Regions from separate parts of the Nesterenkonia sp. HG001 genome, predicted to be linked through region 3. Evidence: riboswitches for the same ligand, from Rfam matches in the RefSeq annotation. Region 3 holds a riboswitch; each other region holds the start of a gene.
The links. Region 3 has a riboswitch for S-adenosylmethionine ahead of ODE13_RS07790 (ABC transporter ATP-binding protein). Riboswitches for the same ligand answer to the same signal wherever they lie in the genome.
Positions count from the first base shown of each region.

Region 1: it holds a riboswitch for S-adenosylmethionine, as region 3 does, so the genes downstream of both, ODE13_RS09210 (methylenetetrahydrofolate reductase) here and ODE13_RS07790 (ABC transporter ATP-binding protein) in region 3, are expected to answer to the same signal.
Region 2: it holds a riboswitch for S-adenosylmethionine, as region 3 does, so the genes downstream of both, ODE13_RS16500 (OsmC family protein) here and ODE13_RS07790 (ABC transporter ATP-binding protein) in region 3, are expected to answer to the same signal.
Region 4: it holds a riboswitch for S-adenosylmethionine, as region 3 does, so the genes downstream of both, ODE13_RS02215 (O-acetylhomoserine aminocarboxypropyltransferase/cysteine synthase family protein) here and ODE13_RS07790 (ABC transporter ATP-binding protein) in region 3, are expected to answer to the same signal.

Region 1 covers NZ_JAOSZD010000004.1:347,995-355,648, forward strand. The annotation lists gene ODE13_RS09200 (DUF4097 family beta strand repeat-containing protein) at 1-186, shown strand, start outside; gene metE (5-methyltetrahydropteroyltriglutamate--homocysteine S-methyltransferase) at 294-2,693, opposite strand; gene ODE13_RS09210 (methylenetetrahydrofolate reductase) at 2,878-3,882, opposite strand; SAM riboswitch class IV at 3,944-4,083, opposite strand; gene ODE13_RS09215 (thermonuclease family protein) at 4,303-4,974, shown strand; gene ODE13_RS09220 (LytR C-terminal domain-containing protein) at 5,010-5,540, shown strand; gene ODE13_RS09225 (hypothetical protein) at 5,647-6,015, opposite strand; gene ODE13_RS09230 (hypothetical protein) at 6,222-7,142, opposite strand; gene ODE13_RS09235 (SDR family NAD(P)-dependent oxidoreductase) at 7,267-7,654, opposite strand, start outside.
Region 2 covers NZ_JAOSZD010000014.1:24,355-32,008, forward strand. The annotation lists gene ODE13_RS16490 (MFS transporter) at 1-673, opposite strand, end outside; gene ODE13_RS16495 (hypothetical protein) at 811-1,824, opposite strand; gene ODE13_RS16500 (OsmC family protein) at 1,925-2,485, opposite strand; SAM riboswitch class IV at 2,526-2,646, opposite strand; gene ODE13_RS16505 (excinuclease ABC subunit UvrA) at 2,840-5,284, opposite strand; gene ODE13_RS16510 (RNA polymerase sigma factor) at 5,363-6,544, opposite strand; gene ODE13_RS16515 (YciI family protein) at 6,551-6,958, opposite strand; gene ODE13_RS16520 (DoxX family protein) at 7,127-7,519, shown strand; gene ODE13_RS16525 (AraC family transcriptional regulator) at 7,504-7,654, opposite strand, start outside.
Region 3 covers NZ_JAOSZD010000004.1:28,941-36,594, reverse strand. The annotation lists gene ODE13_RS07810 (MetQ/NlpA family ABC transporter substrate-binding protein) at 1-605, opposite strand, end outside; gene ODE13_RS07805 (methionine ABC transporter permease) at 666-1,328, opposite strand; gene ODE13_RS07800 (methionine ABC transporter ATP-binding protein) at 1,328-2,260, opposite strand; SAM riboswitch class I at 2,268-2,382, opposite strand; SAM riboswitch class I at 2,585-2,701, shown strand; gene ODE13_RS07795 (flavin reductase family protein) at 2,712-3,317, shown strand; SAM riboswitch class I at 3,439-3,558, shown strand; gene ODE13_RS07790 (ABC transporter ATP-binding protein) at 3,569-4,441, shown strand; gene ODE13_RS07785 (aliphatic sulfonate ABC transporter substrate-binding protein) at 4,588-5,679, shown strand; gene ODE13_RS07780 (ABC transporter permease) at 5,679-6,590, shown strand; gene acs (acetate--CoA ligase) at 6,674-7,654, shown strand, end outside.
Region 4 covers NZ_JAOSZD010000001.1:500,881-508,534, forward strand. The annotation lists gene ODE13_RS02205 (SGNH/GDSL hydrolase family protein) at 1-118, shown strand, start outside; gene metX (homoserine O-acetyltransferase MetX) at 144-1,259, opposite strand; gene ODE13_RS02215 (O-acetylhomoserine aminocarboxypropyltransferase/cysteine synthase family protein) at 1,349-2,737, opposite strand; SAM riboswitch class IV at 2,877-2,993, opposite strand; gene ODE13_RS02220 (right-handed parallel beta-helix repeat-containing protein) at 3,198-5,609, opposite strand; gene ODE13_RS02225 (acetyl-CoA C-acetyltransferase) at 5,780-6,961, opposite strand; gene ODE13_RS02230 (M50 family metallopeptidase) at 7,211-7,654, shown strand, end outside.

The sequences.
Region 1 (7,654 bases), 320 kb from region 3:
GCAGCGGACTGCCACGTCGATGCCGAGACCGACGGCGCCGTCGTCGTCGACCTCCCAGGGGAGGACGCCGGGGGACGGGGCGAGGCAGACTGCCGACTGTCCCTGACCAGCGAATCGGGCGACATCACCGTCATCGTCGGTGACGAGCTCCCCGAGGGGTCGGCCGGCGTCAGCGTCCCCGACTGACCCGGGGCCGGAGGCGGCGAAGGCCCGGGCCCCGCGGCGCTGTGCCGCAGGCCCCGGGCCTCCACGCCTCCCCAGGAGGAGGACTTCAGACGCTGCTCAGAGAGTGCTCAGACCCCGGCCGGGACCTTCGCCGCCAGCTCAGCGCGCACCACGGCGGTGGCGTTGACCAGATGACGCAGCGAGGCCTCGGTCTCCTTCCAGCCGCGGGTCTTCAGCCCGCAGTCCGGGTTGGACCACACGCGCTGGGTCCCGAGCACCTCGGCCGCCAGCCGCAGCCGCTCGATCAGCTCGTCGACGCCGGGCACCCGGGGGGAGTGGATGTCCCACACCCCGGGGCCGATCCCGCGGGAGAAGCCGTGCTCGGAGAGCGCGGAGACCACCTCGAAGCCGGAGCGTGAGGCCTCCAGGGTGGTGACGTCGGCGTCCAGGGCGTCGATTGCGTCGATGACGGTCTCGAACTCCGAGTAGCACAGGTGGGTGTGCAGCTGAGTGGCGGCGTTGGCCCCGGAGGTGGAGAGCCGGAAGGAATCCACGGACCAGCGGAGGTAGTCCGGACGCTCGGCCACCTGCAGGGGGAGCAGCTCGCGCAGCGCGGGCTCGTCCACCTGGATGATCTTCACCCCGGCGGCCTGCAGATCCTGCACCTCATCACGCAGCGCCAGGGCGATCTGATCGGCGGTGTCGGCCAGCGGCTGGTCATCACGCACGAAGGACCAGGCCAGGATCGTCACCGGGCCGGTGAGCATGCCCTTGACGGGCTTCTTCGTCAGCGAAGCCGCATACCGGATCCAGTCCACGGTGATCGGCGCCGGACGGTGCACGTCACCGAAGAGGATCGGAGGACGCAGGCACCGGGAGCCATAGGACTGCACCCAGCCGTGGGTGGTGGTGATGAACCCCTCCAGGTTCTCCGCGAAGTACTGGACCATGTCGTTGCGTTCGGCCTCGCCGTGGACCAGCACGTCCAGCCCGAGGTCCTCCTGCCGGCGGACGCAGTCGGCGATCTGCTCGCGGATGGCCTCCTCGTAGCCCTGCTGGTCCAGCGAGCCGCGGCGGTGCGCGGCACGGATCCGCCGGATCTCGCCGGTCTGCGGAAAGGACCCGATGGTGGTGGTCGGCAGCGGCGGCAGGCCCAGTCCGGTCTCCTGGGCGGCCCGCCGATGCTCCGCCTCGGCGCGACGCCGGTCCTGAGGCTCCACAGCGGTCAGGCGGCTGCGGACGGACTCCACGCGCACCTGGGGGTGCTGCTCCTGCAGACGGCGCCGAGCGGCGTCGTCGGCGCGCAGGCCCTCCAACGCGTCGGCGCCTCCGGTGAGGTGACCTGCCAGGGCCAGCACCTCGCCGACCTTCTGGTCTGCGAAGGCCAGCCAGCCGGCCACCTGCGGGTCCAGCTGGGTCTCTCGGGCGGCGTCGTGGGGCACGTGCTGCAGGGAGGTGGAGCTGCTGACCGTGAGCGGACCCTGGTGACGTTCCCCCAGGGTGTCCAGCAGCGCGGCGGCGCGGGAGACATCCGTGCGCCAGACGTTGAGGCCACCGACGACGCCGGCCGCGAGGGTCGTGCCGGCCAGCGGCCGCAGCGCCTCTGCGGAGGGGAGTGCGCCGCGCTCCAGATCGATGCCGACAGCCTCCACGGCAGTTCCGCCCAGGGCGGCCAGGGCGTCGTCGTCGGCGGTGCCGTAGCTGACCGGCACGAACAGCGCGGGCCGCTCGGTCAGCCTCCCCAGCTGCTCGTAGGCACTGCTGATCCCGGCGATGACCTGCTCCCGGGGGATGTCCCAGCCGTCGGAGGACAGCACCGGCTCCTCCAGCTGGATCCAGGCGGCTCCGGCCTCGTGCAGGGCGCCCAGCAGGGCCGCGTAGGCGCCGACCAGCTCCTCGAGCCGGTCGAAGCGAGCGGCCTGGGAGGTCTCAGCGGCGGCGCCGACGGACTTGGCCAGCACCAGGAAGCTGACCGGGCCGAGCAGAGTGGGGCGGGGCAGGGGTGCCGCGCCCACAGTGCGGTCCGACTGCTCGGCGAGCTCGCGGAACGCCCGGAACCGGTCGGTGAGGGCCGCGGCCTGCGGGGCGAACGCGACGTCGGCCTCGATCTCCGGGACGTAGTAGTGGTAGTTGGTGTCGAACCACTTGGTCAGCTCCAGCGGCTCCACCTCGGAGGTCCCGCGGGCCAGCGCCGAGATCAGCGTCAGGCCCTCCGGGGCGTCAGGGGCGACGGCGGCGAATCCGGCGTCGCGGAAGCGGCGGGGGACCAGGCCCAGCAGGACCGAGGCGTCGAGGACCTGGTCGATGACGGCGCCGTCGGCGGGGACCGCGGACTCCTCCTCCAGGCCCAGACCCACCAGGTGGTCCAGGGTGCGGCGGCGGTGGGAGGTGATCGCCTCGATCAGTGCGGCGACGTCTCCGCCGCCCCAGTGGGCCTCCAGGGCCTTCTTGATCTCACGGTCGGGACCGATGCGCGGATAGCCGAGCACGGTGGGGGGCAGTGCGTGGGTGGGCGGTGCGGTGGTCATGGTGACTCCTTGTCGATGTGTCAGGGCAGGTCGTGCCTGGGCGGGATGTGAGGAGGGGATGTCAGGACGGACGCCTGGCGGGGTGGCTGGGCAGCACTGTGCCGGCTGGGGGAGCGTGGCCCCGGCGTCGCGGAGCCCGGGTGCGGCCGGGTCTTCTCCGGCCGGAGGTGCTGCGGTGCCTCGCTCAGCTTGCGTCGAAGCCGTTGCGCTGTCGGCGGGCCGCGTCGCGGATCCTGAGATGGTCCAGGATCGCCAGCGCCGGGGGGTGCTGGTTGAAAGTGAACAGGTGCAGCCCCGGGCAGCCGAGCTCCAGCACCGTGTCGATCAGGTTCAGCGTGGCGGCGACCCCGCGACGGCGACGTTCGGCCGCGTCCTCGACGTCCAGGTAGTCCACCAGGTGCCGGGGGACCGGAACCCCGGTGATCTCCTCCAGCCGGCGCAGGCGCCTAGGGCTGGTCAGCGGAGCGATGCCGGCGACGATCGGCAGGTGGATGCCCTGGGAGCGGGCCGAGTCCACCAGCTGCGCGTAGTCCTCCGGATCGTAGAAGACCTGGGTGACGGCGTAGTCTGCGCCGGCCTCCTGCTTCTCCCAGAGGGCGTGGAGGTCGGCGGCATGATCCCGGTCCGTGCCGGAGGGTGGATACGCGGCCACCGAGACCGAGACCGGCCGAGCTCCGGGCCCCTCAGGCGGGGACAGCCGCTCCTGCTCGACCTCGCGGACCAGCCCAACGACCTCGGCGGCACGGTTCAGGCCTCCGGGCTGGTGGATCCATTCCTTGCCGCCGTCGGGTGGGTCGCCGCGCAGCGCGAGGATGTCCCGGACCCCCAGGTCCAGCAGCTCGGTGATGGAGCCGCGGAGCTGGGAGGAGGTGCTGCCCGCGCAGATCAGATGCGCCATCACCGGTGAGGGCGTGGTGCGCAGCAGGTGGCGGATGACCTCCACGTTCGCGCCCTCGGGCTGGTTGTGCCCGTGGGTGACGGAGAAGTAGTCCGGGGCGGCCTCGGCCATCAGCTCGATGCTGCGCCAGGGATCCCGGCCCGCGGTGGCGGGGCGTGGCGGGAAGACCTCGAAGGAGATCAGCGATCTCCGCCGAGTGCGCTGGACCAGGACGGATGTGGTGTGGGAAGGGTCCGACGTCGCAGGCGGCGTCGGACGGACGGCGCCCGGAGAAGGCGTCGAGACAGGCATGGAGAGTCCTCCGTGTTGGCGTTCATCATCGTTCATGAGGCGCCACAGGGAGGCTTCCCCTGCGCCGTGCTTGCCGCTGAAGATAAAGCCATCTCAGTGAAGATGGCCGGTGCGGCCGGATCGTCATCTGGGGCACCCCGTCACGCGGGAAAGGGTTGCCGACCGGCCAAGCCAGAGCTGTTGTGACCGGTTCTCGTGATCCATCTGTGCCTGTGACGTTAGCACGGGGACGCCGGGTCGGAAACCTGCGACGGGAACAATGACGATATATGAACATATTGAGCACTCGCGGATGAGGTGGCGACGCGGCAACCCCCGCGCGCAGGTGGAGCAGGGGCGGCGAGGCTCTGCTCGCCGCTGCTCAGGGCGATCTGCGGCCAGCCCTCCGTCGCGTCAGCGGCGCCGGATAAGGTGGAGCGCATGCCCGATCGGTATCTGAAGAATGCGATGCGCCGCAACGCACGCAAGACCGTGCGCCGGTCGCTGCGCACAGCTCCCCGCGGCGCGCGACGTGGCGGAGGGCGTCGCCGCGGCGGGCGTCGTGGCGGAGGGAGTCAGGGCCTCCTGTGGTGGCTGCTGGCCGTGCTCGGGGTCATCCTCATCGGCGCCGTGATCAGCTGGCTCCAGGGGCTCGGAGCGGAGGAGCCGCAGGAGCGCCCGGAGGGTGCCGAGGCGGGCACCCTGGTGCGCGTGGTCGACGGCGACACCCTCATCGTGGAGCTCGACGGCCAGGACGAGCGGATCCGGCTGCTCAACATCGACACACCTGAGTCCGTCCACCCCACGGAGCCGGTCGAGTGCCTGGGACCGGAGTCCTCCGCCCACATGGAGACCCTGGTGTCGCCGGGGGACGAGGTCTTCCTGGAGTACGACCAGGAGCGTACCGATCGCTACGATCGGATGCTGGCCGGAGTGTGGGCGGATGAGGTGCTGCTCAACGTGCAGATGGCACGAGCCGGCTACGGCGCGCCGGTGCACTATCCGCCCAATGATCGGTTCCTCGCCGCGGTGGAGCTGGCCTGGGAGCAGGCGGAGGCGGACGGCGTCGGGCTCTTCGCCGCGGACCTGGACTGCGAACCGGCGCTGCCCTGACGCGGGCAGAGGCCCTCCCGAAATAGGATGGACCCATGAGCAGCTCCCCGGCGCCGGCGACCCGGCGGCAGAAGATCGCCGTCGCGACAGGCACCATCGGAGTCCTGGGTGCGATCACCGCTGGCAGCTGGCTGATGATCGACGGCACCATCGACGTGGACCTCATCGGCGGCGGTTCGATCCCGGCCGGCGAGGACTGCCCCACCGGCACATTGTCCCCGGTGGTGCCCGAGCGGGTGCCGGTGATCGTGCTCAACTCCACCAATGAGCCCGGACTCGCCGGCGACGTCGCCGAGGAGCTTGCCGACCGCGAGTTCCGGGTGGCCTCCGTGGACAACGACTACTTCGCGGACACCGGCTTCCAGGCCATCCTCCGCGCCGGCGAACGGGGTCTGCGGCAGGCCTACACGCTGCAGCAGCACCTTCCGGGGGCGCTGGTCGACCTCGATGATCGTGACGGCTACAGCGTCGACCTCGTGCTGGGCTCGGAGTTCGCCGGGCTGACGGACTCCGAGGAGATCGAGATGGAGCCCGGGCGTCTCGACTGCTCCGGCAGTGCCGGCTGAACCGGGACCTCGACGACGTCCGCCGAGACGCCAGCGGGCCGCCCCGAGGTTCTCGGAGCGGCCCGCTGCGGCGGCGCTGGACGCGTTGCGCGCTGCAGGATGAGGCTCAGGCTTCGGTGTTCTTCCATCGCCGGGCACGGATGAAGGAGCGCACTCCGACGACGATGTAGACGATCAGCAGCACGAAGGTGACGGTGCTGACGATGACCGCGGCAGGCCGCTCGGCGTCGCCGGCGAACAGCGCGCCCAGCTGCATCACGTTCATGGAGGTGCCGATGGCGCCCAACAGCGCCACCACCAGGGCGATGTGGATGCCGATCTTCGCGTTCTTGAAGCTGATCAGGCCGCTCACCAGCAGCACCAGGCCCAGGAAGGCCGGGATCAGAGCGGTCACACTGGCGAAGGACGTGGCGGCGTAGGCGATGATGCCGAGCAGGATGAGGATCCCGCCCAGCCCGACGGTGATGCGGGGCATGAGGCTCCTTGGTGTCAGGTCGGGAGGACGTGCTGTCCTCCATCGAGGGTCGGCCGGAACGCCTGAAGGATCCCTCCGGGCGGAGGCCCGGCCGAACGTTCTTCTACACAGTGTAGTAGGCCCACGCTCCAGGAGAAGTCCTGATCAGTCCGGAATCTCCAGGGTGAGCGGGAGCCAGCAGGCGGGGGAGGCGGGATGTGGAGAGGTCAGCCGACCTTGGTCCAGGTTCCGCAGGTCTCGGTGTTGAAGACCAGATGCTCGCGCGCGTCGAGGGTGATCTGCAGGGGCTCTCCGAACGCCGGATCCTCCTGGGGCACGACGTCGGACTCCGTCGGTTCCACGCCGCTTCGGATGTCTCCGAAGATGTCCCACCAGCAGAACGACGTCTCCAGGTCCCAGGTCAGCTCGTAGTCGCCGGGCTCGATGTGCCCGCCGACCACGTACATGCCGGTGCCGAACTCGGTGGCCGCAGAATCCGGGTAGGTCTCCTCCAGCGGGAGCCAGTCGCCGCAGTCGACGGAGTCGAAGACGGTGCCCTCCTCGAGGACCGCGATGCCGCGCTCCTTGGCGCCGGTGCGGACCACAGTGGGGTCGGAGCGGTCGGCATAGATCACATAGAAGCACGTCGCATCCTCGGAGCCGGAGCCCGGGGCCTGGCGGTAGGCCCCGGGAGTGATGTCCTCGCCGACGATCAGGCCCTCACCGTCGGAGAAGGGGGCCCCGCCTCCCGGCAGCGGATTTTCCAGGGCCTCCTTGCGGAGCCGGGCGCCGCCGCCAGGCTCCTCGGCGTGGGCGTCGCCGCTGCGTGCCTGCTCGTGGGCAGTAGTGTCCTGCGGCGAGGGGGACACGCCGGAGCCGTGGACGGTGGCGAGTGCGACGACGAGGACCACCAGCACCAGGGCCCAGTAGCCGATGAGGAGCAGGCCCCATCGGTACTGGGAGACGAAGCTGATGTCAGCGGCGGGTGAGGAGGCAGGTGCGGGGTGGGAAGGTCGGGAGCGGGCGTCGGCAGGCTCCTCCGGTGACGCGGGCTGCTCCGGTGAGGCAGGCTCCTCCGGTGAGGCGGGCTCCTCGGGCGACGCAGGACCTGCAGCCGGCGTTCGCTCGTCCGGCGGCGTTGGGCTCATCGTTCAGCTCTCCCCATCCGCAGGCGGCATCCTCTCTCTCCTGTGATCGTCCTCCTGTCGGCGTCCAGAGTGTGGGCAGGCCGCCGGCGTGTCCCCAGGGCTGGGCACGCCGCATCCCGCGGCATCACCGGGGCTCGAGCCTCACTGCCCCGTCAAGGCGGATCACCTCGCCGTTGAGCATCGGATTCTCCAGGATCTGCCGCACCAGCAGGGCGTAGTCCTCGGGTCGGCCCAGCCGTGCAGGATGAGGGGTCTTCGTGGCCAGTGCCTCCCGGGCCGCTTCCGGAAGGCCCGCCATCATGGGGGTCTCGAAGAGCCCCGGGGCGATGGTGACGGTGCGGACCTGTGAGGAGGCGAGCTCTCGGGCCACCGGCAGCGTCATCGACGCCACGGCTCCCTTCGAGGCGGCATAGGCCACCTGCCCGATCTGCCCGTCGAAGGCGGCGACCGAGGCGGTGTTGATCAGCACGCCGCGGTCCTCGCCGTCGAGCTCGTTCTCCCGCATCGCTGCC
Region 2 (7,654 bases), on a different contig from region 3:
CGCCCTGGACCGGACGCACCGCCTGTACGCTGCGATGCAGGGCGAAGGAGGTCACGAAGACCAGGGTCAGCAGCGCCGCTCCCACCACAGGTGCGGCGGGGTTGATCATCGCGGCGAGGATGCCCACGATCATCGGACCGAAGACGAAGGTCACCTCGTCCGCCGCCGACTCATAGGCCATGGTGCGGCTCAGGGTCCGGTTCTGCCGGGCGATCGGAAGTCGCCGGAGAATGATCCCGACCAGTCGGGTACGAGACATCGGCGGGATCTGCGGGGTGGTCGCGCCGATGAGCAGTGCCGAGATCAGCACGGCATAGTCCGGCAGCGAGGAATAGGCGACCCAGGCCATGACCAGCAGCGTGACCGTGCTGGCCAGCCCGGCGCAGAGGATCACGACCCGCTGCCCCCACCGGTCCGCGGCGGCGCCGACGAGCGGGGCGCACAGCACCGCACCCAGCCCCACCATGGCGGAGGTCAGCCCGCCCAGCCCCAGCGAGCCACGGGCGGAGACCACCAGTGTCAGCACCCCGACGACGATCATCGCGTAGGGGAAACGCGCGATGAGCGCCACGGGGAAGTATGACGGGCCGGCCGCACGGAACAGGCTGGGGCCCTCGTCGTGGAGGCCCGGGCGGGGCTCGTTCTGGCGGTCGGATTCGAGAGTTGTCATCATCACGCACCTCCTGCAGCGCACTCACTGATGCAGTGCCGCCTTGGCGCGCTGCTCGACGAGCGCCACCAGGTAGATACACAACTTGACGGAAATTGCCGGACCGGACGGCGTGAGGCCGTCCAGGCCAGCAGGCCAGTCTACACGAGACGACGGCGGGCCGCAGAGTCGGGATACATGCCCGAGAGGAGCGCGCCCGCGGCGTCGCGTGGCTTCCCGATCCAAGGAAAATGGTGGCCGGAGAGCATCGGACTGGAGTTGACCTCAAGCACGCGCGGGGCGTCCCCTTCGCCGTCGCGGGGCAGCAGCATGTCGAGCCCCACCAGCCGGAGGCCCGGGATAGCCCGGACGACCTTCTCAGCCATGTCGACTTCCTCTGCAGTCAGGTCATCAGTGGCGTCCATGGCGTCGCCCCCACTGTGGATGTTCGAGTTCCGGCGGATCCAGACCCGCTGGCCCTCCGCAGGGACCATGCTCTCCGTGAACCCCTGCTCAGCCATCACCGACCGGCTGATGTCATCCAGCGGAACATCCCAATGCACCGGGTTCTCCAACACCGCACGGGCGATGTTCTTGTGCGCCACGAGGTCGGTCACCGTGTTCTCCCCATCACCGTCGACATGAGCCGGGATGCGTCGCGTGGCGGCCACCACCTTGCCGTGCACCAGGAGCACCCGGTGCTCTACACCGGGCACGAACTCCTCCACCAGCACGCCCTCCGCAGCTGCGCCGACGGCGCTGAACGCCTCGCGGAAGGCGGCGCTGTCACGAAGGTCAAGGTGGACCAGTTCGCCTTCACCTCCGTCGCTGGGCTTGATGACCACCGGCAGGCGGGGCTCGGCCCACTGCCAGGCCAGCTCAACATCCCGGGCTGAGAACACGGCGTTGTGCGGCGCCGGGACGTTGTAGGTGCGGAGCAGACGGCTCGCGACGTCCTTGTGCAACGTGCAGCGGCGGGCCAGCGAATTGTTGATGTTGGAGCGGGCGGCGTCGAACCAGATGCGCCGGCCCTTCCACCGCATGGTCAGTCTGCTCTTCTCATCCGGCGCGATCTCAATGTCCCGAGCGAGAGCTTCCTGGGCGATGAGCGCATTGGTCAGACCGTGGGCGATGCCCAGAGACTTCAGGTGCTTGCGAGTGGATGTGAGGTCCATGTGCTTCTTCCGGTCCGGCGTTCACAGGGCAACCCCACGGGTGGAGTGCCGTGGGGGTCTTCACTGACTCTACTGCCCCTCGTCCGCAGCGAAGTGGCGCTCAGGAGGCGGAGGAGGAGACCTGCACCTGGACCGGCACCGGGTTGCGGAAGATGTCCATCACCGGGCAGTGCTCGTCCACAGTCCGCTGCAGCTCCACATAGCGTTCCGAGCTCTCCGGGCCGGTGAGCGAGACGTTCAGCCGGACCTCGGAGAACCCAGGCCGGACCTCGTCGGCTCCTCCGAGGAGACCTCGGACGTCGAGGTCACCCTCAGCCTCGATGCTGATGTCCTCCAGCTCGATCCCCAGCTGCTGGGCGTAGAGCCGGTAGATCACGACCTGGCAGGAGATGAGCCCGGCCAGGGCGGCCTCCACCGGGCTGGTGCCGGCATCGTCGCCGGCGAGCGCGGCCGGCTCGTCGAGGACGAGCTCATGCCGCCCGGAGGTGATCCGAGTCGCGACCGATCCGATGCCCTCCCCACGGGTACGGAACACCAGCCCCGCTTGTGCCGGGTCCTGGTCGATGCGGCTGCTCCAGTCGCGTCCGGCCTTCTCCAGGCGCTGGGCGCGGTCCTGGGCCTCCTGCTGCGTGTCGGTGTCGATGCTGGCGTACTGAGTCATGCGCTGGCCTCTCGATCTGCCTCGCGCCGCATCCGCCGCGGCGCTCTCCTGACGCCGGCCGGGGACCCGGCGGCGTCGAATCCTCCCCTGGGGGCACCCCCGGTGCAGAGTGAGGGTTGCCGCCCCGCCGGCCAGGTCCGTAATGGCGGGTGCTCGCGATTCCTTCTCGAGCATCTCTGCCGCCGCTCCCCGGTGCAACGGTGACGTCACAGGGCGTCATCGGCCGCGGCCTCCGATGCATCGATTGGGCGATGTGATCGCTTTTGGACGCCGATTCGGGCCTCAGAAGCGTGCAAATCGCCCAATCGATGAAGTGGACGGGCTGGGGCACCTGGCGGCGGGCGGCGGAACTCGTCAGGTCCCCACGTAGGCGGCCAGGTGCTGCCCGGTCAGCGTGGCCCCGGCCCCACGAGCCGACTCCACCAGCTCCGCGGGAGTGCCTTCGAAGACCACCCGGCCGCCGTCGTGACCGGCCCCGGGGCCCAGATCGATGATCCAGTCCGCGTGGGCCATCACCGCCTGATGGTGCTCGATCACGATCACCGTGCGGCCGGCGTCCACCAGCCGGTCCAGCAGCCGCAGCAGCTGCTCCACATCGGCCAGGTGCAGCCCGGTGGTGGGCTCGTCCAGGATGAAGGTGCCGCCGTCGTCGCCCATGTGGACCGCCAGCTTGAGCCGCTGCCGCTCTCCTCCGGAGAGGGAGTTCAGCGGCTGCCCCACGGTCAGGTACCCCAGTCCGACGTCAGAGAGGCGCTGCAGGATCTTCCCCGCCGCGGGGATCCGGGACTCCCCCGCAGAGAAGAACTCCAGAGCCTCGTCCACGGAGAGGTACAGCACCTCGCTGATGTTCTTCCCGCCCAGGGTGAAGTCCAGCACCGCGGCCTGGAACCGGCGACCCTCGCACTCCTCGCAAGGTGTCTCCACCGTCTCCATCACGCCCAGCTCCGTGAAGACCACCCCGGCACCCTTGCAGGTGGGGCAGGCACCCTCGGAGTTCGCGCTGAACAGCGCCGGCTTGACCCCGTTGGCCTTCGCGAAGGCCTTCCGGATGGGGTCCAGCAGCCCTGTGTAGGTGGCCGGGTTGGAGCGTCGCGACCCCTTGATGCCGGCCTGGTCCACCACCACGACGCCGTCCAGCCCGGCGACGTTGCCATGGATCAGCGAGGTCTTCCCGGACCCGGCCACCCCGGTGACCACGGTGAGCACGCCGGTAGGGATGTCGACATCGACCCCGGTGAGGTTGTTCTGCCTCGCTCCGCGGACCTCGATGACGCCGTCACGCGTCCGCCCGGCCTCCTTGAGGCGGGCGCGGTCGTCGAAGTGATCCCCGGTCAGGGTCCCGGCGGTGCGCAGTCCGGCGAGATCGCCGGCATAGACCACCTCCCCGCCCCCGGATCCGGCCAATGGGCCGAGGTCGATGATGTGGTCCGCCACCGCGATCGTCTCGGGCTTGTGCTCCACCACCAGGACCGTGTTTCCCTTGTCCCGCAGGCGCAGCAGCAGGTCGTTCATCCGAGCGATGTCATGCGGGTGCAGCCCGATGGTGGGCTCGTCGAAGACGTAGGTGACATCGGTCAGCGCCGATCCCAGGTGTCGGATCATCTTGGTGCGCTGGGCCTCGCCCCCGGAGAGCGTGCCGGCGGGCCGATCCAGGCTCAGATAGCCCAGCCCGATCTCCACGAAGGAGTCCAGGGTCTCCCCCAGGGTGGTCAGCAGCGGACCGACGGAGGGCTCCTCGAGCCCGCGGACCCAGGCGGCGAGGTCAGAGATCTGCATGGCGCAGGCCTCGGCGATGCTGATCCCGGCGATCGTCGAGGAACGGGCCGTAGCAGTGAGCCGAGTGCCCTCGCACTCGGGGCAGGGGGTGAAGGTGACCACCCGGTCCACGAAACGGCGGATATGCGGCTGCATGGCCTCACGGTCCTTGGACAGCATCGACTTCCGGATCTTGGGTATCAGCCCCTCATAGGTGAGATTGATCCCCTCGACCTTGATCTTGATCGGCTCCTGACGGAGCAGGATCTCCTGCTCCTCCGCGGTGTACTCCCGGATCGGCTTGTCGAGATCGAGCCCGCTGCCGCGGAAGAGCCGTCCCTGCCAGCCGTCCATGCTGAACCCCGGAACCGTGAGCGCACCCTCGGAGAGTGACTTCGTGTCGTCATAGAGGGCGGTGAGGTCGAAGTCGCTGACCGTGCCCCTCCCCTCGCACGTCGGACACATCCCGCCGGTGATGGTGAAGTCCCGACGCTCCTTGACCTTCTTGCCGTCCTTCTCGAAAGTCACCGCCCCGGCGCCGCTGATCGAGGCCACGTTGAAGGAGAAGGCCTGTGGGGAGCCGATGTGCGGCTCCCCGAGTCGGCTGAACAGGATCCGCAGCATCGTGTTCGCGTCAGTGGCGGTGCCGACGGTGGACCGCGGATTCGCCCCCATGCGCTCCTGGTCCACGATGATCGCGGTGGTCAGCCCAGCGAGGTGGTCGACGTCAGGGCGTCCCTGGCTGGGCATGAAGCCCTGCAGGAACGCACTGTAGGTCTCGTTGATCATCCTGCGGGACTCGGCGGCGATCGTGCCGAAGACCAGCGAGCTCTTCCCGGAGCCGGAGACCCCGGTGAAGACGGTGAGCCGCCGTTTGGGGATCTCCACGCTGATGTCCCGCAGATTGTTCTCCCGGGCGCCGGTGACGCGGATGAGGTCATGGGCATCGGCGGGCGGGAGGCCGGCGTCGTCGTCGGTGCCGGCTGGGCGGGCGGCGGCTTCGCCGGCGCGGGAGGGCTGATCGGTGGAGGTCGACGTCGTCATGGGGTCTCCTGGGCAGTGGGGCACGAGCGAGCGGGGCGGAGGCGCCTCACAGCGCCCGCGAGGCAGGTGCCATGGAGTCTAGTGCGGGCCGGTGACGTCTCCGCCAGATCCGGGGGCCCGCCCCAGCGCAGTGTTGAGCCGGGCGGCCTGCCGCATCAGGTGGTTCCGCTCCGGAAGGCTCCCCGCCTTCTCCGCGGCCTCGGCGTACAGCCGGGCGGCACTCACCCGATCCCCGGCACGCTCATGCAGATGGGCAGCGGCGGCGGCATAGCGGGGAAGGGCGGCGTCCAGCTCCCCGAGCGCCTCCAGCCCGGCCCACGGATCGGCGGCCTCCCCCAGGGCGACCGCCCGATTGAGCCGAGCGATCGGGCTGTCCGTCAGCCGGACCAGTTCGTCGTACCACTCGACGATCTGGACCCAGTCGGTCTCCTCCACGCTCTGCGCGTCGGCGTGGAGCGCCGCGATCGCGGCCTGCGCCTGGAACTCGCCGAGCCGGTCCGCTGCGAGCGCCGCCTGCAGGATCGCCACCCCATGGGCGATCATCTCGGTGTCCCACAGGGACCGGTCCTGGTCGCGCAGCGGCACCAGAGCGCCGTCGGCGGTGGTGCGCGCCGGGCGTCGGGCGTGGTGGAGCAGCATCAGTGCCAGCAGCCCGTCGGCCTCCTCCGACTCGACGACGGCGGCGAGCTGCCGGGCCAGCCGGATGGCCTCGGCCGCGAGGTCGACGTCGCCGGAGTACCCCTCGTTGAAGACCAAGTACAGCACCCGCAGCACGTGGGTGACGTCTCCGGGCTGGTCGAACCGGACACCGGCGAGGGTGCGCTTGGCGCGGCTGATGCGCTGGGCCATCGTCGCCTCCGGCACCAGGTAGGCCGCGGCGATCTGCCGGGTGGTGAGTCCGCCGACGGCACGCAGCGTCAGTGCCACCGCCGAGGCCGGGGACAAGGCGGGGTGCGCGCACAGGAAGTACAGCTGGAGGGTGTCGTCACCGGCGCCCGCGCCGTCCACGGGCTGCTCCTCGCCGGCACGCCCTTCCCGGCGACGTCGCGCCTCCTCGGACCGGACGGCGTCCACGAAGCGACGCCATGCCGCCGTGATGAGCCACCCGGCCGGGTCCCGGGGCGGATCCTGTGCCCACACCCGGAGGGCCTCCACCAGGGCGTCCTGCACGGCGTCCTCGGCCGCTGCGAAGTCCGCCCCGCGGCGGACGAGGACACCGATGACCTGAGGGATCAGGCGTCGCAGCTGGCCCTCGTCCACCGGGCGTCACTCCGTGGCGTCAGGTGAGACCCCGTAGAAGGGCCGCACCTCCAGCCATTCATGGATGGGGTCTCCGCCGGCTCCGGGCGCGGCCGAGAGCTCACCGGCCAGCTCGAGAGCGCGCTGGTGGCTCTCGACGTCGATCACCATCCACCCGGCGATGAGGTCCTTGGTCTCCAGGAACGGCCCGTCGGTCACCGGTGGGCGGCCGGGGCCGTCATAGCGGACGAACAGGCCCTCGGGGGACAGAGCCTGGCTGTCGACGTACTCGCCGGTCTCCCGGAGACGGGCGGCGAAGTCCTCCATGTACTGGACGTGCGCTGTGACCTCCTCAGGCGCCCAGCGTTCCATCGGGACGTCGTTGGGCGGCGTCGGTGCGCCGCGGTAGTGCTTCAGCAGCAGATACTTGGCCATCATCTTTCCTCTCCTGGATCGGCGGCCTCTCTGGTCGCTCTCACCCATGGGTCGGAGCCGCAGCCGGATTCTCGACATCGTCGAGCTCGCTGTCACAGACGACGACGCCGTCTCGTCCTCCTCAGTGAATGCCGCCACCCCGGGCGGCGGCGACGAAAGGAGACTCCCATGGAGATCGTACTGTGGCTCGTGACCGGATTCCTGGCTCTCGGCTTCCTGGCCGGGGGTCTGGCGCTGATGGTGCTGCCTCGGGAGCGATATCGTGCCCTCGGCCGGAACCAGCACTGGGTGGACATGCTCGACGACGCCACACTGAAGGCCCTGGGGGCGCTGAAGATGCTGGCCGGCCTGGGGCTGGTGCTGCCTGCAGTCCTCGGGATCGCCGAATGGCTGGTGCCGACGGCAGCACTCGGGCTCATGATGTACATGACCGGCGCGACGGCGGTACGCACCGTGCGCCGCGAGTGGGGCTACGCTGTCGCCGACGTGGCCTTCATCCTGATGGCCGGCATCGTCGCCTGGGGCCGCACGTTCGGACCCGGGACCTACCTCGCCAGCTGAGTCCCGCGGACGGCTCCGGAGGCGCGGAACTCGCTGGGGGCACGTCCGTCCCGCCGGCGGAACCATGCGGTGAAATTGCTCGGGTCCTCGAAGCCCAGCTGCGTGCCGATCCGGTGCACCGGGTGGTCCGTCTGC
Region 3 (7,654 bases):
GCCGTGATGTCCCGCTGGGAGAGCTCGGTGACGTCCTTGGAGTCGTCGATCTCGATGGCGCCGGCGTCGGCGAGCAGCTTGATCCCGCGGCCGTTGTTGGCGGTGTCCACGGCCAGCGCGATCTGGGCGCCCTCGGGCAGATCCTCGATGCTGTCATGCTGCAGCGAGAAGATGCCGCTGGGCGCGTAGTAGACGGAGAAGGCCGGTTCGACGTCGGTGCCGTTGTCCTCGTTGAACTGGCGCAGATAGGCCAAGTGCTGGAAGAAGTTGGCGTCGAACTCACCCTGGGCCACGACCTGGTTGGGCTGGATGATGTCGGTGACGTAGGTGGTCTCCAGGGTCCAGCCGTCCTCGGCGAGGATGTCCTTCACGATCTCGGTGGGGTCCTGGAAGGGTGCCGACTCGGTGACGATCATGCTGATCGTCCGGTCATCCTCTCCGACGGCCTCGGCGAGTCCGCAGGAGGTCAGGGCGAAGGTCCCGACGGCGGCGAGGCCGCTGAGCAGCAGGCTGCGGCGGGCGAGGCCGGAGGAGGCCAGGGAGCCGGAGCTGGTGATCGATCCGGACACTCCGGGAGATCCGAAGGTCGTCAGTGTGCTGGGCATCGTGGAGTCTTTCATCTCAGAGGTGCAGGTGTTCTGCGGAGGAATGGGACAGGGGCGCCGTCAGGCGCGCTTGTCGGTCAGCCGCGCGACGCGGGTGCCGCTGAACTGGACGAAGGTGACCAGGGCGATCATCAGCACGATGGCGACCATCATCACGGCGGTCTCGTAGCGGTAGTAGCCGTAGCGGATGGCGAAGTCGCCGATGCCTCCGCCGCCGACCAGCCCGACCATGGCCGAGTAGGAGATGAAGCTGACGGTGGTGATGGTGATCGAGCCGATGATCGCCGGCTTGGCGTCGACCAGCAGCACGTTGCGGATGATCTGGCCGCGCGTGGCTCCCATGGCACGGGAGGCCTCCACGGCCCCGGAGCCGAGCTGAGTGATGTTCTGCTCCACCAGCCGGGCGAAGTACGGGATGGCGTTGATGGTCAGCGGGACGATCGCCGCCGCGGTGCCCACGGTGGTGCCCACGATCAGCCGCGTGAAGGGGATGATCGCGATCAGCAGGATCAGGAACGGGAAGGACCGAACCATGTTGACGATTCCGCTGACCACCGCGTGGGTGCGCGGCGTCGGGGCGATACCGCCGGGAGCGTGGAGAAAGAGCCAGATCCCCAGCGGGGTGCCGAAGAGCACCGCCAGCGGGATGGCCACGCCGATCATGACGAAGGTCTCCAGCATGGCCTGGACCAGCTCGGGCTGCAGCTCGATGAGGCGTTCCATCAGCGGGGACCCCCTTCGGACGAGGCTGTCGCGGCGACCAGCCCGGAGGCGGTCCTGGCTTCCTGCCCGGACGCCGGCGGATCAGCGCCAGGTCCCTGGTCGGCACCTTGATCGGCGCCTGGGTCAGCAGCGGGCAGCTCGGAGCCGGCGCGCACGCCGCCGCCCCGACGGTCCACGGAGATCCCGTCGCTGACCAGGTAGCGACCGATGGAGGTCCGCGGGGCGAAGCCCTCACGCCGCAGCTCGGCGGCGTGGAACTGCTCGACCACTCGGCCGGACTCCATGACCGCAACGTGGTCGGCCAGGGCCTTGATGACCTCCATCTCATGGGTCACGATGACCACGGTGATGCCGAGCTCGCGGTTCACATCGGCGAGGTACTGCAGCACGGTGGCCGTGGTGATGGGGTCCAGGGCCGAGGTGGGCTCGTCGCAGAGCAGCACCTCCGGGCGGGTGGCCAGCGCGCGGGCGATGGCCACGCGCTGCTTCTGCCCGCCGGAGAGCTGTGCGGGGTAGACCTTCGCCTTCTCGGTGATGTCGACGATCTCCAGCGCCTCCGCGGCGCGCTCTCGACGCACCCTGCGGTCCCTCTCCCCCGCGAACTTCAGGGAGAGCTCCACGTTCTGCGCGACGGTCAGGTTGTTCACGAGGTTGAAGCCCTGGAAGATCATGCCGATCTGGTGACGAGCGCGGCGCAGCGCCTCGCCTCCGAGCCCGGTGAGCTCCGTGCCGCCCACGCGCACCTCCCCGGAGGTGGGGCGCTCGAGCAGGTTGATGTTGCGCAGCAGGGTGGACTTGCCGGCCCCGGAGAATCCGATGATGCCCTGGATGCTTCCGCGGGGGATCTCCAGGCTGACGTCGTCGACGGCATGGATGGGGTCCTTGCCCCGTGCGGCGGGGAAGGTCGTGGACACATGGCGCAGTGAGATCATCGGGCATTCTCCATCGTCTCTGGCGTTAGCACCGTTCCCCGGTCCGCGCCGTGATGGCGTGGCTGCTCGGGAGGTTGCTGCGACGTCGTCGAGCCAGATCTCTCAGTCGCTCTGGATGGTGTGGCGAGCACCAGACTACGCGCTGTCGATGAACACTCGTCAAATCTCATCGATAAGTTCATGTCACGAGGCGTAAGAATGTACGGACATCTGCGAGGTCACCGGATCTGCGACGGCGCGGGTCGCCGGTCCTGATGTCTCCATGTGTCACTCCCCGAACATCCCTTTGATCGTGCTGTGCTGCGCGCGTACCCTGGAGCGACGAAACCATCCCGAGCGGCCGAGAGATCTGGCTCGACGACGCCGCAGCAACCTTCGGATGTGCTCCGCCTCTCCCGGCGGACGCCTCAGAAAAGGTGCTACCGCCAGGGCCGATGGGAGTTGATCAGCCATGAGCACAGCACTGGCCACCGACGAGAGCCACCCGATCACCGTGGAGGCCGCCGTGCACCACACCACCGCCGACGCCGCAGCCCGCCGCGTGCCCACCAGCCTGGTCGGCATCGATCCGCTGGAGCTCCGTGAGGCCTTCGGCCACTTTCCCCAGGGGGTGGTCGTGGTGGCCGCAGAGGTGGACGGACGCCCTGAGGGCCTCGTCGCCTCCACGTTCACCGTCGGGGTGTCCCTGGAGCCGCCGCTGGTGACCGTGGCGGTGCAGCACAGCTCGACCACCTGGCCGAAGCTGGCCGGTGCCGGCGCCGAGCTGGGGATCTCCCTGGTAGGCCACGGGCAGTCCGCCCTGTGCCGGAAGATCGCCTCGAAGGACCGGGAGAACCGCTTCACCGGCCTCCGCGTGACCACCGGCGAGGGCGGTGCGGTCACCCTCGACGGCGCCCCGGTCACCTTCACCACCCGCATCCACGATCAGGTCCGCGCGGGTGATCACGACATCATCGTGCTCGAGCTGCTGGACCTCGCCGTGGAGGACCGGTCGCAGGCGCTGGTGTTCCATCAGAGCGAGTTCAAGGCCCTCGGTCCGCTCGACGCCGACGCCTGAGCCGCGGGCCGCACCGTGCCGCGCCTCTGCGGCTCCCCTCCTCCGGCGACGTCTCAGTGATGTCTCATACTGTGACATCGCCGTTGCCCAGGCGGCGCGGTTGTGCGTAGGGTTGAAACTGCCACCATCCCGAGCGGCTGAGAGATCTGGCTCGACGACGCCGCAGCAACCTTCGGATGTGCCGATCGGCCGTTTGTGCCCGGCGCATCAGAAAAGGTGCTACCGCCAGGATCGATGGGAGAGATATTCCTATGGGTTCCTCTGCACCCACACTCGCAGCACGCGAGTCTGACCTGCACACCTCGGCACACTCCGGCGGCACCGCCGTGCTGGACCGCCCCGCCGCCGCGCCCACCCACTCGCTGGACGTGCAGCTGCGTGGAGTGGGACGCAGCTTCGACGGCCGCACCGTGCTGCGCGACGTCGACCTGCACATCTCCCCCGGTGAGGTGGTCGCCATCCTGGGCGCCTCCGGCTGCGGGAAGTCCACCCTGCTGCGCGCCGTGGGCGGCCTCGACGCCGGCTTCTCCGGCGAGGTCGTCATCGACGGCGCCGGGGTGCACACCTATGACGAGCGGACCGCCGTCGGCTTCCAGGAGCCGCGCCTGCTGCCGTGGCGCTCGGTGCATCGCAACGTCTCACTGGGTCTGCCCCGCACGGTGTCCAAGGCGGAGGGCCGGGCCCGGGTGGACGAGCTGCTCGAGCTCGTCGGCCTGGCCGACCGTGCCCAGCTGCGCCCCCGGGAGATCTCCGGAGGGATGGCCCAACGCGCCTCGCTGGCCCGGGCCCTGGCCCGCCGCCCCGGAGTGCTGCTGCTCGACGAGCCCTTCGGCGCCCTGGACGCACTGACGCGCCTGAAGATGCAGGACCTGCTGCTCGACGTCCACGCCCAGACCGGCACCACGGTGCTGCTGGTGACCCACGACGTCGACGAGGCTCTGCAGCTCGCCGACCGCATCCTGCTGCTCGGCCCGGATCCCTCCGGCGTTGCCCGCGAGGGGGCCACCGTCTCGCGGCTGCTCACCGTTCCGGGCAGCCGCCCGCGAGATCGCGCCTCCGCCGAGCTGGCCGCCCTGCGCGGCGAGCTGCTCACCGGCCTCGGCGTCGACGCCCACGCCCACTGACCCCTGCCCCGAGCTCCGGGAGCCTCCGGAGATGACCCACGCTCGGCCGCACCAGTCCGGCCCCAGCCGGGTGGACCCTGCCGGGTCCGCCGGTCGGGAAGCGGACGGAGCGGCACCCGACACCGCACGAAAGGCCGCTTCATCACATGCCCAGTCTGACCAGCACCTCCCCCAGCCCTGCCCGCGCCACCATCGGCCGCACCTCCCGCGCTGCGGTCGCCGGCCTCGCCGTCACCCTGATGGCGGCCGGCTGCGTGGAGGGCGAGGGCTCCGGCGACGCCGCTGACGGCGAACTGGCGACCCTCAGCATCGACTTCGCCACCTACAACCCGCTCAGCCTGGTGATGATGGAGCACGGCTGGCTCGAGGAGGAGCTGGCTGATGCCGGCACCGAGGTCGAGTGGATCCAGTCCCACGGCTCCAACGACGCCAACGAGAAGCTGCGCGCCCAGGCCATCGACATCGGATCCACCGCCGGCTCTGCGGCGCTGCTGGCCCGGGCCAACGGCACCGAGATCCACACGATCCTCGTCGAGAACCAGCCCGAGTGGGCCGCGCTGGTCACCTCGCCGGATTCCGGGATCTCCTCGGTCGAGGATCTGGACGGCGCTTCCGTGGCCGCGACGCTGGGCACCGACCCCTACTTCTTCCTCGTCCAATCCCTGCAGGAGGCCGGCCTGGAGATCAGCGACGTCGACGTCCAGAACCTCCAGCACGCCGACGGACGGTCCGCCCTGGGCAACGGGGACGTCGACGCCTGGGCCGGTCTGGACCCGATCATGGCCGGCGCAGAGGCCGACGGCGAGGAGCTCTTCTACCGGAACGTGGACTTCAACACCTACAGCGTCATCAACGCCACCGAGCCCTTCATCGAGGATCACCCTGAGGTCGCCCAGACCGTCGTGGACGTCTACGAGCAGGCTCGGCAGTGGGCGCTGGAGAACCCCGAGGAGACCGCGGAGATCCTCGCCGAGTACGGCAACATCGATCAGGAGGTGGCCGAGACGGTCATCCAGGAGCGCTCCAGCTTCGACGTCGACCCCGTCCCGGGCCAGGCCCAGCACGACGTGCTGGAAGAGGTCGGCCCCATCTTCCTGGACACCGGGGACGTCTCCACCCAGGAGAGCATCGACGAGGCGCTGGAGAGCCTGTTCCACCCGGAGTTCGCAGAGAATCGTGAGGCCACCGAGGCAGAGGGAGCCGAAGGCGAGGCGACCATCATCGAGGATGATGAGTGATGAGCCAGACCCTGCCCGATGATGCCCGGACCCGGACCGAGGCGGGCCGTTTCCAGGAGGAGGCGCCGGCACAGGTCGTCGGTGAGCGCGGCTCCTCGGCGCCCCGGCCGGTGACCGGCCCGGAGAGCCCCCGCGCAGGGGTCCCGGCTCGGGTGCGCCGGATCCCAGGCGGCCGGTTCCTGCTCGGCGCGCTGGTGCCGATCGCTCTGCTGGGTCTCTGGTACGGCGTCGCCGCGGCCGGGGTGTTCTCCGCCGTGCAGCTGCCGGCCCCGCAGACGGTGCTCAGCGCCGGGGCGGAGCTCTTCGAACGCGGCGAGCTCTACCAGCACATCGCGATCTCCGTGCAGCGTGTGCTGATCGGCTTCGGCATCGGCGCCGGCCTGGGCCTGGCGCTCGGCTCGGTGCTGGGGCTCTCCAAGGTCGCCGACACCCTGCTGCACCCCACCATCGGGGCGTTCCGCGCCGTCCCCTCGCTGGCATGGGTGCCGCTGCTGATCCTGTGGATGGGCATCTACGAGGACTCGAAGGTCACGCTGATCGCGATCGGCGCCTTCTTCCCGGTCTTCACCGCCGTGCATTCCGCGCTGCGCCATGTGGACCCGCACCTGGTGGAGGCCGGCCGCGCGTTCGGCTACCACGGACTGCGGCTGCTGGTCACCGTCCAGCTGCCTGCGGTGGTGCCCAGCGTGTTCTCCGGGCTCCGCCTGGCGCTGGCGCAGGCCTGGCTGTTCCTGGTGGCCGCCGAACTCATCGCCTCCTCCATGGGGCTGGGCTTCCTGCTGACCGATTCGCAGAACAACGGACGCACCGACCGGCTCCTGCTGGCGATCATCCTCCTGGCGGTGCTGGGCAAGCTCACCGACGCCCTGCTGGGCGTGGTGGAGAGGAAGGCGCTGAAGACATGGGCCTGAGCACCACTCCCCGCATCGAGCGGTCAATTCGGAGCGATATCGAGGCCTCAGACGCCTCAGAATCCCTCCGAATCGACCACTCGATGCCGCTGCACCCTCTGAACGCCGATGTGCACAGCTGGGCCGACCCGGCCACAGAGGCCGAACGGCTGAGCTTCTGGTCCCGGGCCGCCTCCCTGCTGGACTGGGAGACCCCCTGGCACACCACCCATTCCTGGACGGATCCGGACCCGGTCACCCGCCGCGGCCCGGACATCCGCTGGTTCGACGGCGGCACGCTCAACGCCGCCGTGAACTGTGTGGACCGACACGTCGACGCCGGGCGCGGAGACGTCGTCGCCCTGCATTTCGAAGGCGAGCCGGGGGACCGAGAAGACGTCACCTACGCCCAGCTGCAGCAGAAGGTGAACCAGGCGGCGAACGCGCTGACCACCCTCGGGGTGGGCCGCGGAGACCGAGTGGTGATCTACCTGCCGGTGCTGGTGGAGACTGTGGTCATCACCCTGGCCTGTGCCCGCATCGGGGCCGTCCATTCGCTGGTCTTCGGCGGATTCTCCGCCGAGGCGCTGCGCTTCCGGGTGGAGGACACCGGCGCCAAGCTGCTGGTCACCACCGATGGCCAGTTCCGCCGCGGGAAGGCCGTGCCGGTGAAGCAGCAGGCCGATGCGGCCGTGTCCGGGCTGTCTGCGGCAGAGGGCGGCAGCCTCGCCCATGTGCTGGTCATCCGTCGCACCGGCTCGGAGATCACCTGGACCGACGAAGACCTCGCCGGTGACGGGATCGGCCGGGACGTGTGGTGGCACGAGGTCGTTGAGACAGCCTCCACCGCGCACACCCCCGAGTTCTTCGAGGCCGAGCAGGACCTGTTCATCATGTACACCTCCGGCACCACGGGGAAGCCCAAGGGCCTGGTGCACACCACCGGCGGGTACCTGACCGGGGCGCTGTTCACCTACCTGCGGCTCTTCGCCCACCCTGATCCGGCCCGCCGGGCGCAGGACGTCCACTGGTGCACCGCCGACCTGGCCTGGGTCACCGCGCACACCTATGAGATCTATGGGCCG
Region 4 (7,654 bases), on a different contig from region 3:
GGTCGTGCGGCGGCTGCGCGGTCGCTCCTCCGGCGACGGGGTGACCGCCAAGCGCCCCACCTTCGAGCCGCTGTTCGGCGGGTCGATGCCGCCGGGGACCTCGGGCGCCGAGGAGTGACACGCCTCGGTTCAGGCGCGAAGGATCACAGACCCAGCGTCTCCCGCATCTCTGCGGCCAGCTGCTCCGGGCTGGTGAGGAATCCGTCGTGACCGATCGGTGAGGCGATCATGTGCACCTCGGGCTCTCCGGGCAGCAGCTGCGCCAGCTCACGGGACTGCTCAGGCAGGTACAGCCGGTCCGACTCCACGGCGGCGATGAACGGCGTGGCGGTGACCTGGGAGAGCGCCGCGGCGACGCCGCCGCGACCGCGGCCGACGTCGTGGCTCATCAGCGCCTCGGTGAGGACGATGTAGGCGTTGGGGTCGAAGCGGCCCACGAGCTTGCGGGCCTGGTGGTCCAGGTAGGACTCCACCTGATAGCGGCCTCGCCGACGGGCGGCCCAGGCGAAGGGATTCTCCTCGCCCTGCGGCTCCCGCTGAAACCGGACCCCGAGCTCATACTCGGTGCGGTAGGTGATGTGGGCGATGCGCCGCGCCAGCCCGAGCCCTTCCTCAGGAGCCGGACCGCCGTAGTAGTCTCCGCCGGCGAAGTGCGGGTCGTTCTCGATGGCCTTGATCTGCGCCTGGCCGAAGGCTATCTGCTCGGCGGTGGACGCGGCGCCGCAGGCGTAGACCGCCACACCCCGCACCCGGTCCGGGAAGGTGGCCGCCCACTCCAAAGCACGTGCCCCGCCCATGGATCCACCGATGACCGTGCGGAACTGTGCGATCCCGAGGTGATCGGCCAGCCGGGCCTCCAGCTCGACGGAGTCCCGGATGGTGGTGAAGGGGAAGCGCGAGCCCCAGGGGCGGCCCTCCGGATCCGGCGAGGCCGGCCCGGTGGACCCGTAGCATCCGCCGACCATCGCCGGGGCGACCACGAACCACTGTGTGGTGTCGATGGGTCGCCCCGGCCCCAGCAGACCCTCCCACCAGCCCGGCGCCGGGTCGGCGTCGGTTGCGGCGACGTGGGTGTCACCGGTGAGGGCGTGCGCGACCAGGATCGCGTTGTCCCGTGCCTCGTTGAGCGTCCCCCAGGTCTCGTAGGCCAGCTGCACCTGCGGCAGGGTGCCTCCGGTCTCGAAGGTGTGCTCGCCGACGTCGACGATGGCGAGCGCACCGGCGGGACGCGGTGTCGCGGTGAGCACCTGGGCGGTCATGGGGCGGGAACTCCTGTGTCGGTCCGGGTCTGCTGGGCGATGACGGTCAGACGGGTGTGGATGAGACGCAGTGGTCTCTCAGGTTAGCCTCAGCCCACCGGAGCAGGCTCGGAGGCCGGCGTTTTCTCACTCTCCGGACCGTCGGCACCGGCCGGGACGGCCTTGGCCAGGGCCTGCTCGAGGTCGGCGAGGATGTCCTCGATGTGCTCCAGCCCCACCGAGAGACGCACCAGACCAGGCACGACGCCGGCCGCACGCTGCTCGTCCTCGGTCAGCTGGCGGTGGGTCGTCGAGGCAGGGTGGATCACCAGGGAACGGACATCCCCGACGTTGGCCACCAGAGAATGCAGCTCCAGGGCGTCGGCCACGGCCTGGCCGGCCGGGGCGCCCCCGTCGACTTCGAAGGCCAGCACGGAGCCCACTCCCTTGGGCAGGTACCGCTGCGCCTGTTCGAACCAGGGGCTCGAGGCCAGGCCCGGGTAGCTGACCCGCTTGACCGCAGGGTGCGCCTCCAGGTACTCAGCCACCCGCTGAGCGTTCTGCACGTGACGCTCCACGCGCAGGCTCAGGGTCTCCAGGCCCAGGTTGATCTCGAAGGCGTTGTGCGGCGAGAGGGAGGGGCCGAGGTCACGGAGCAGCTGCACCCGTGCCTTGAGGATGTAGGACAGGTTGACGCCGAAGACGCCGTCGGCACCGAGGTCCCGGCCGTAGACGAGGCCGTGGTAGCTCTCGTCCGGGGTGTTGAAGCCGGGGAACCTGTCCGGGTACCGGGTGTAGTCGAAGCCGCCGGAGTCGACGATCACCCCGGCGATCGCGGTGCCGTGCCCGCCGAGGAACTTGGTGGCCGAGTGGATGACGACGTCGGCTCCGTGCTCGATCGGGCGGATGAGATAGGGGCTGGTCAGCGTGTTGTCCACGACCAGCGGGGCACCATGCTCGTGGGCCACCGCCGCGACGGCCTCGAGGTCGAGGACGTCTCCGCGGGGGTTCGCCACGACCTCACCGAAGAAGGCCCCGGTGTTCTCCCGGATCGCGGCCCTCCAGGACTCGGTGTCATCCGGGTCCTCCACGAAGGTGACCTCCACCCCGAGCTTGGGCAGGGTGTGCTTGAACAGGTTCTGGGTGCCGCCGTACAGGGAGGGAGAGGCGACGATGTGCCCACCTGTCTCGACGATGTTCAGCAGCGCCAGGGTGGCGGCCGCCTGACCGGAGGAGACCAGCAGCGCACCGACACCACCCTCGAGTGCGGCGATCTTGTTCTCCACCGCCTCGAGGGTGGGGTTGGTCAGCCGCGAGTAGATCGGCCCGAGCTCCTCGAGGCCGAACCGCTTGGCCGCGGCCTCGGTGCTCGGGAAGACGAAGGAGGTGGTCTGCTGGATCGGCAGCGCCCGGGCGCCGGTCACCGGGTCCGGGAATGCCCCGGCGTGGATCTGCTGAGTCTCGAAACGAGGAGTCTTGGGTGTCTCTGTGGTCGTCATGGGACGTGTCTCCGTTCAATGCGGTCGCGTGGCCAGGACCGGCATCGGAGAGACTCCGGGCGTGATGGCCCGAGAGACCGCACCGCGTGGCGGCCCTGTCGCGAAGGACATGGTGGTGGGCCGCACTGTGATGTGTGATGGCCCGCGCTTGCCCCACCGCATGGGCGGCAGGGCCTGGTCGTCACCCGGGGCACCCCACCGCGAACTGGAGGGTTGCCGGCCAGCAAACCGGGGTTTGACGCTGGCACTCTTGACCTGCCCCATAGTGTGCCCTGATCCCCACGATCCGGCAAGTCTGTGTCCTCGCATGTCACCGTCGGCGCGGATCACCCCCGCACCCCGGTTCGCCGCAGCACTCTGTCCCCGTCGTGTGCGTCCGTCCCCGTGGAACTGCACGGGGACGGACGCACACGACGGGGACAGGTCGCGCTCAGCTACTCCGCTCAGCGGAGGGGCGGCGTCAGCCCTGCCCTCCCGGATGCGGCGCGGGCTCCACCGCGCCGATGGGGCCGCCGTCGTCGCCGCCGTCGACCAGGATGGAACGGAAGGTCGGCTTCGCGAAGTCACCCCAGATCAGCGAACCGTCCTCGTCCCGCTCGTACTCCCCGGGCGGGTCGATGGAGACCAGATCCCGCGGCAGGACCAGCCGTTTGCCACCTTCGGCCTGTGAACGGCTTCCGTCGAAGAGGACGTTGCTGGAGTCGACGTCTCCGGCGATCTGATCCGCCCGGCCGTCGCCCCCGGAGTGCACTGAGAGGTTGCTGCGGAAGATCCCCTGGTCCTCCGGCTCGAAGTACGGGTTGGTGCGGAAGATGTAGTTGTACCGCACGTTGTCCACCGCGGTGTTGTTGGTCAGCGTCAGCCGGCCAGGGTTGAAGTTGTCGGAGAAGCCGTCGAGGTTGTTCGCGTACGCCAGGTTTCCGGTGAGCACATGGTCCACGGGAAGCCCCTCGCCGCCCACCTTGAATCCGGTGCCGATGCCGGAGCCGGCGTTGTACCCGTCGGAGAGCTGCCCGTTGTGGTGGGCGATGTTGCCCTCCATCGTGATGGGGAAGTTGGGGCCCTCGTTCGTGCGGTTGTAGAGGTCCCAGCCGTCGTCGATGTTGTGGTGGGCCACGTTGCCGCGGAACACATTGCCCGGGCCGACCCCGAGCTTGGCCGCGAAGCCGTCCGCGTTGATGTCAGCCGGGTCCCGGTTGTCATGGGCCTCGGAGTCCACGATGAGGTTCTCGGCGGGCCAGTCCTCCGGGGCTCCGCCGCCGGAGAGCTGGAAGCCGGAGTTGCCGTTGTGGCTGAAGACCATCGAGTCGACGACGTTGTGCGATCCCGAGGAGCGCAGCCCGTTGCCGGCCGAGCGGGTGAGCTCCAGGTCGGAGACGACCCAGTGGTCGGCGTCGAGCCGGATGATCTGCTGCAGCGCGGAGCGGCCGTCCACGATGACCTGTGCACCCTCGGCGGCGGTGAGGGTCTTGGGCTCCTCCACGGTGCCGGAGTAGGCCGGGCTGAGCGAGATGGTGCTCTCGGGCTGGTATTCGCCCTCCAGCAGCTCCACCGTCTGACCGGGCAGCACGTGCTGGACCGCCGTGTGCACGTCCAGAGGGCTCTGCTCCGTCCCCTCCCCGTCCGGCGTGCCGTCGGGCGAGACCATCAGCGGGGCGTCGTGGAACTCCCGGACGGTGACCTCGACGCTGCGGGTGATCGGAGTCAGGTCGGGGCCCTCCGCAGGGTGATAGGTCGAGCTGACCGTGCTGGTGCCCTCCGGGAGGTCAAGCTGCGCGGTGAGCTCCTCCTCGGCGGTGATGGGTTCCCCGGAGATCACCGTCTCCCCGTCGACGGCGACGTCCACGGTGCCCGGATGGCCGGCCGAGGCGGCGAAGGGGTAGCTGGTGGAGCCGGAGTGCTCAGGAGCGCGCAGGTCGAAGGAGACCGGGGTGACCGGCTCAGGCTGCTCCGGACGGGGCTGGGTGTCGGCGTCGCTGAGGGTCAGTGAGGCCCCGGAGAAGGTCACCGCCACGTTCCGTGAGGCGAAGAACCCGACGGTCATCAGGTCGGGCTCGATGTCCTGGACCCAGTCCGCCCCGTCGAGCTGGTGGGTATGGGTCTCCGGCTCGTCCAGATGCGTGGAGGTCGTGGACATCACGAACGAGTCGTCGGTGCGCTCCAGCCGCATGGTCACCGGCTCGTCGATCGTCAGGCCGTGCCCGCCGAGGTTCGTGGCGCGACGCTCGGATCCGACAGTCCCCCACGGCTCGGTCACCCCGGTGCGGGTCATGCCGACCGGTCCCTGGCGCAGCACTGTGGAGGAGGCGTAGTTCGAGGCGGCCGGAACCTCTTCGAAACCCTCCAGCATGGGGTTCTGACGAGGACCGCCGTTGAGGTCGCGGACCATCAGGCCTGCACCCTCCTGCCCGTTGGGGCTCGCGCCGGTCTCGGGGCCGAGCTGATGGACCGTGACCTCGGCCTCGAGCACGAAGTTGTGCTCGTTCGGGTCGAGGGTGACGTGGTAGAAGGTCAGTCCGTCATGGCCGGGGGCGAGCTTGCCGCCCCGGCTCTCCATGAAGACCTCGCCGTCGATGGTGCCCGGCTCGTCCGGGACGGCGTGGTTGACGCCGACCTTCTCCGGCAGCACGTTGGAGGAGAAGTCCAGGTCGGTGGACTGCCCGAAGGTGATCTCCTGCCACTCGAGCTCCTCGGCGGCCTGTCCCCCTGACTCGGCAGGGTCGTCTGCGGGAGTGTCGGCCCAGGCCGACGACGGCGCCAGCAGCGTCACCACCAGGGCCAGGGCACCCGCGACGGTGGTCCCGCGGACAGCGGGCGTCGTGAGTGTTCGGCGGTGGTGCGGATCTTCGATGGACGTGGTGGACGGTGGCATCTCGTCTCCCCCTCAGGAGCTGGACAGCGGTTTCCCGTCCAACCTAGGCGTGATGCCTGTCACAGTGAAGCGGATTCGAGACCTGGTGCATTGCCCACTCAGCATGACGTGATGCGGCCCGCAGCGGACTGACCAGCACTCACCCGCCCCCGCAGGGGAATCCGACCCGCTCAGACGCGCAGGATCAGGGCATCGCCCTGACCGCCGCCACCGCAGAGGCCTGCGGCCCCGACTCCCCCGCCGCGGCGCCCGAGCTCCAGTGCCAGATGAAGCGCCAGTCGCGCCCCGGACATGCCGACCGGGTGCCCCAGAGCGATCGCACCGCCGTTGACGTTGAGCCGGTCCTCCTCCAAGCCGAGCTTCCGGGCCGAGGCCACCCCGACGGCGGCGAAGGCCTCGTTGATCTCCACCAGGTCCAGCGAGGCGGGGTCGATGCCCTCCTTGGCGCAGGCGGCCGCGATCGCGTGGGCGGGCTGCAGCTGCAGCGAGGAGTCCGGTCCGGCCACCATGCCATGGGCGCCGATCTCGGCGATCCAGTCCAGTCCGAGCTCCTGGGCCTTCTCCTTGGACATGACGACCAGGGCGGCGGCACCGTCGGAGATCTGGGAGGCTGTGCCGGCGGTGATGCTGCCGTCCTTCGCGAAGGCCGGGCGAAGCCGTCCCAGAGACTCGGCGGTGGTCTCTGGACGAATCCCCTCGTCCGCGTCGACGACGACCGGCTCGCCGCGGCGCTGCGGCACCTCCACCGGGACGATCTCCTCGGCGAAGAGGCCCTTCTCCTGCGCGGCGGCGGCGCGCTGGTGGGAGCCGGCGGCCACCCGGTCCTGCTCCTGCCGGGAGACCTCAGACTCGCCGGTGTTGCAGGACTCCGTGAGCGCCCCCATGGCCTGGGAGGTCGCCTGGTCATAGAGCGCGTCATAGGCCATGGAGTCCACCAGGGCCGTGTCCCCGTACTTGGTGCCGGTCCGCGAATTGGGCAGCAGGTGCGGGGCGTTGGACATCGACTCCATGCCGCCGGCGAGGACGATCTCACACTCGCCGGCGCGGATCAGCTGGTCTGCGGTGGCCACGGCGTTGAGCCCGGAGAGACAGACCTTGTTGATCGTGATGGACGGCACCGAGGCCGGGACGCCGGCCCCGAGCGCTGCGGTGCGAGCCGGATTCTGCCCGGCGCCGGCCTGGATGACCTGCCCCATCACCACATAGTCGACCGCGTCGGCGGACACCCCGGCCCGCTCGAGCGCACCCCTCAGGGCCACGGCTCCCAGCTCCGCGGCCGAGAGGGACGACAGTCCGCCCAGCAGCCGCCCCATGGGAGTTCGGGCACCAGCGACGATGACAGTTCCAGACATGACTCTCCTCTGCAGCACGATGTTCACGATGGGCCCGAGGAATCGGACGACGCCGCGGCCGCGCCGCCGAGGACGCCGTCGTCCCGCCTGGGCTCAGCTCAGCGTATCGCGGTGACCCCTGTCACGTCAGACGGCGACGGCTCCACCCGAGGCAGGCGCCCTCTCCTGGGCCAGCCCGGGGCCACGGGCCTCAGGCGGAGGCCCGCCGCTTCCAGCAGGAGTTCAGACGCAGGCGGCACACTGTCCGACATGATCGACCTTCCCTCGCCGGCGATGAGATGGCCCACACAGCTCTGGGGCCGGGTGATCAGCGAGCAGGAGCCGCTGGGCTGGCAGCTCAGCCTGATCCTGGCCCTCGTGGTGCTGGTGGTCACGTGGAGTCCTCCCGGACATCGACTGGTGCGGCACCTGGTGACCCTGGTGCACGAGGCGGGTCATGCCGTCGTCGCAGCCCTGGTGGGGCGACGTCTGCAGGGAGTGCGACTGCACGCCGACACCTCTGGGCTGACCGTCTCACGAGGCCGGCCCGACGGTCCGGGCATGATCGCCACTCTGCTGGCGGGGTACCCGGCCCCCGCCCTGGCAGGCCTTGTCGGGGCCCTGCTGCTCGGGGCCGGACACGCCGCCGCAGTGCTGTGGGCCCTGGTCCTGATCAGCGCCCTGATGCTGCTGCTGGTGCGCAACCTCTACGGG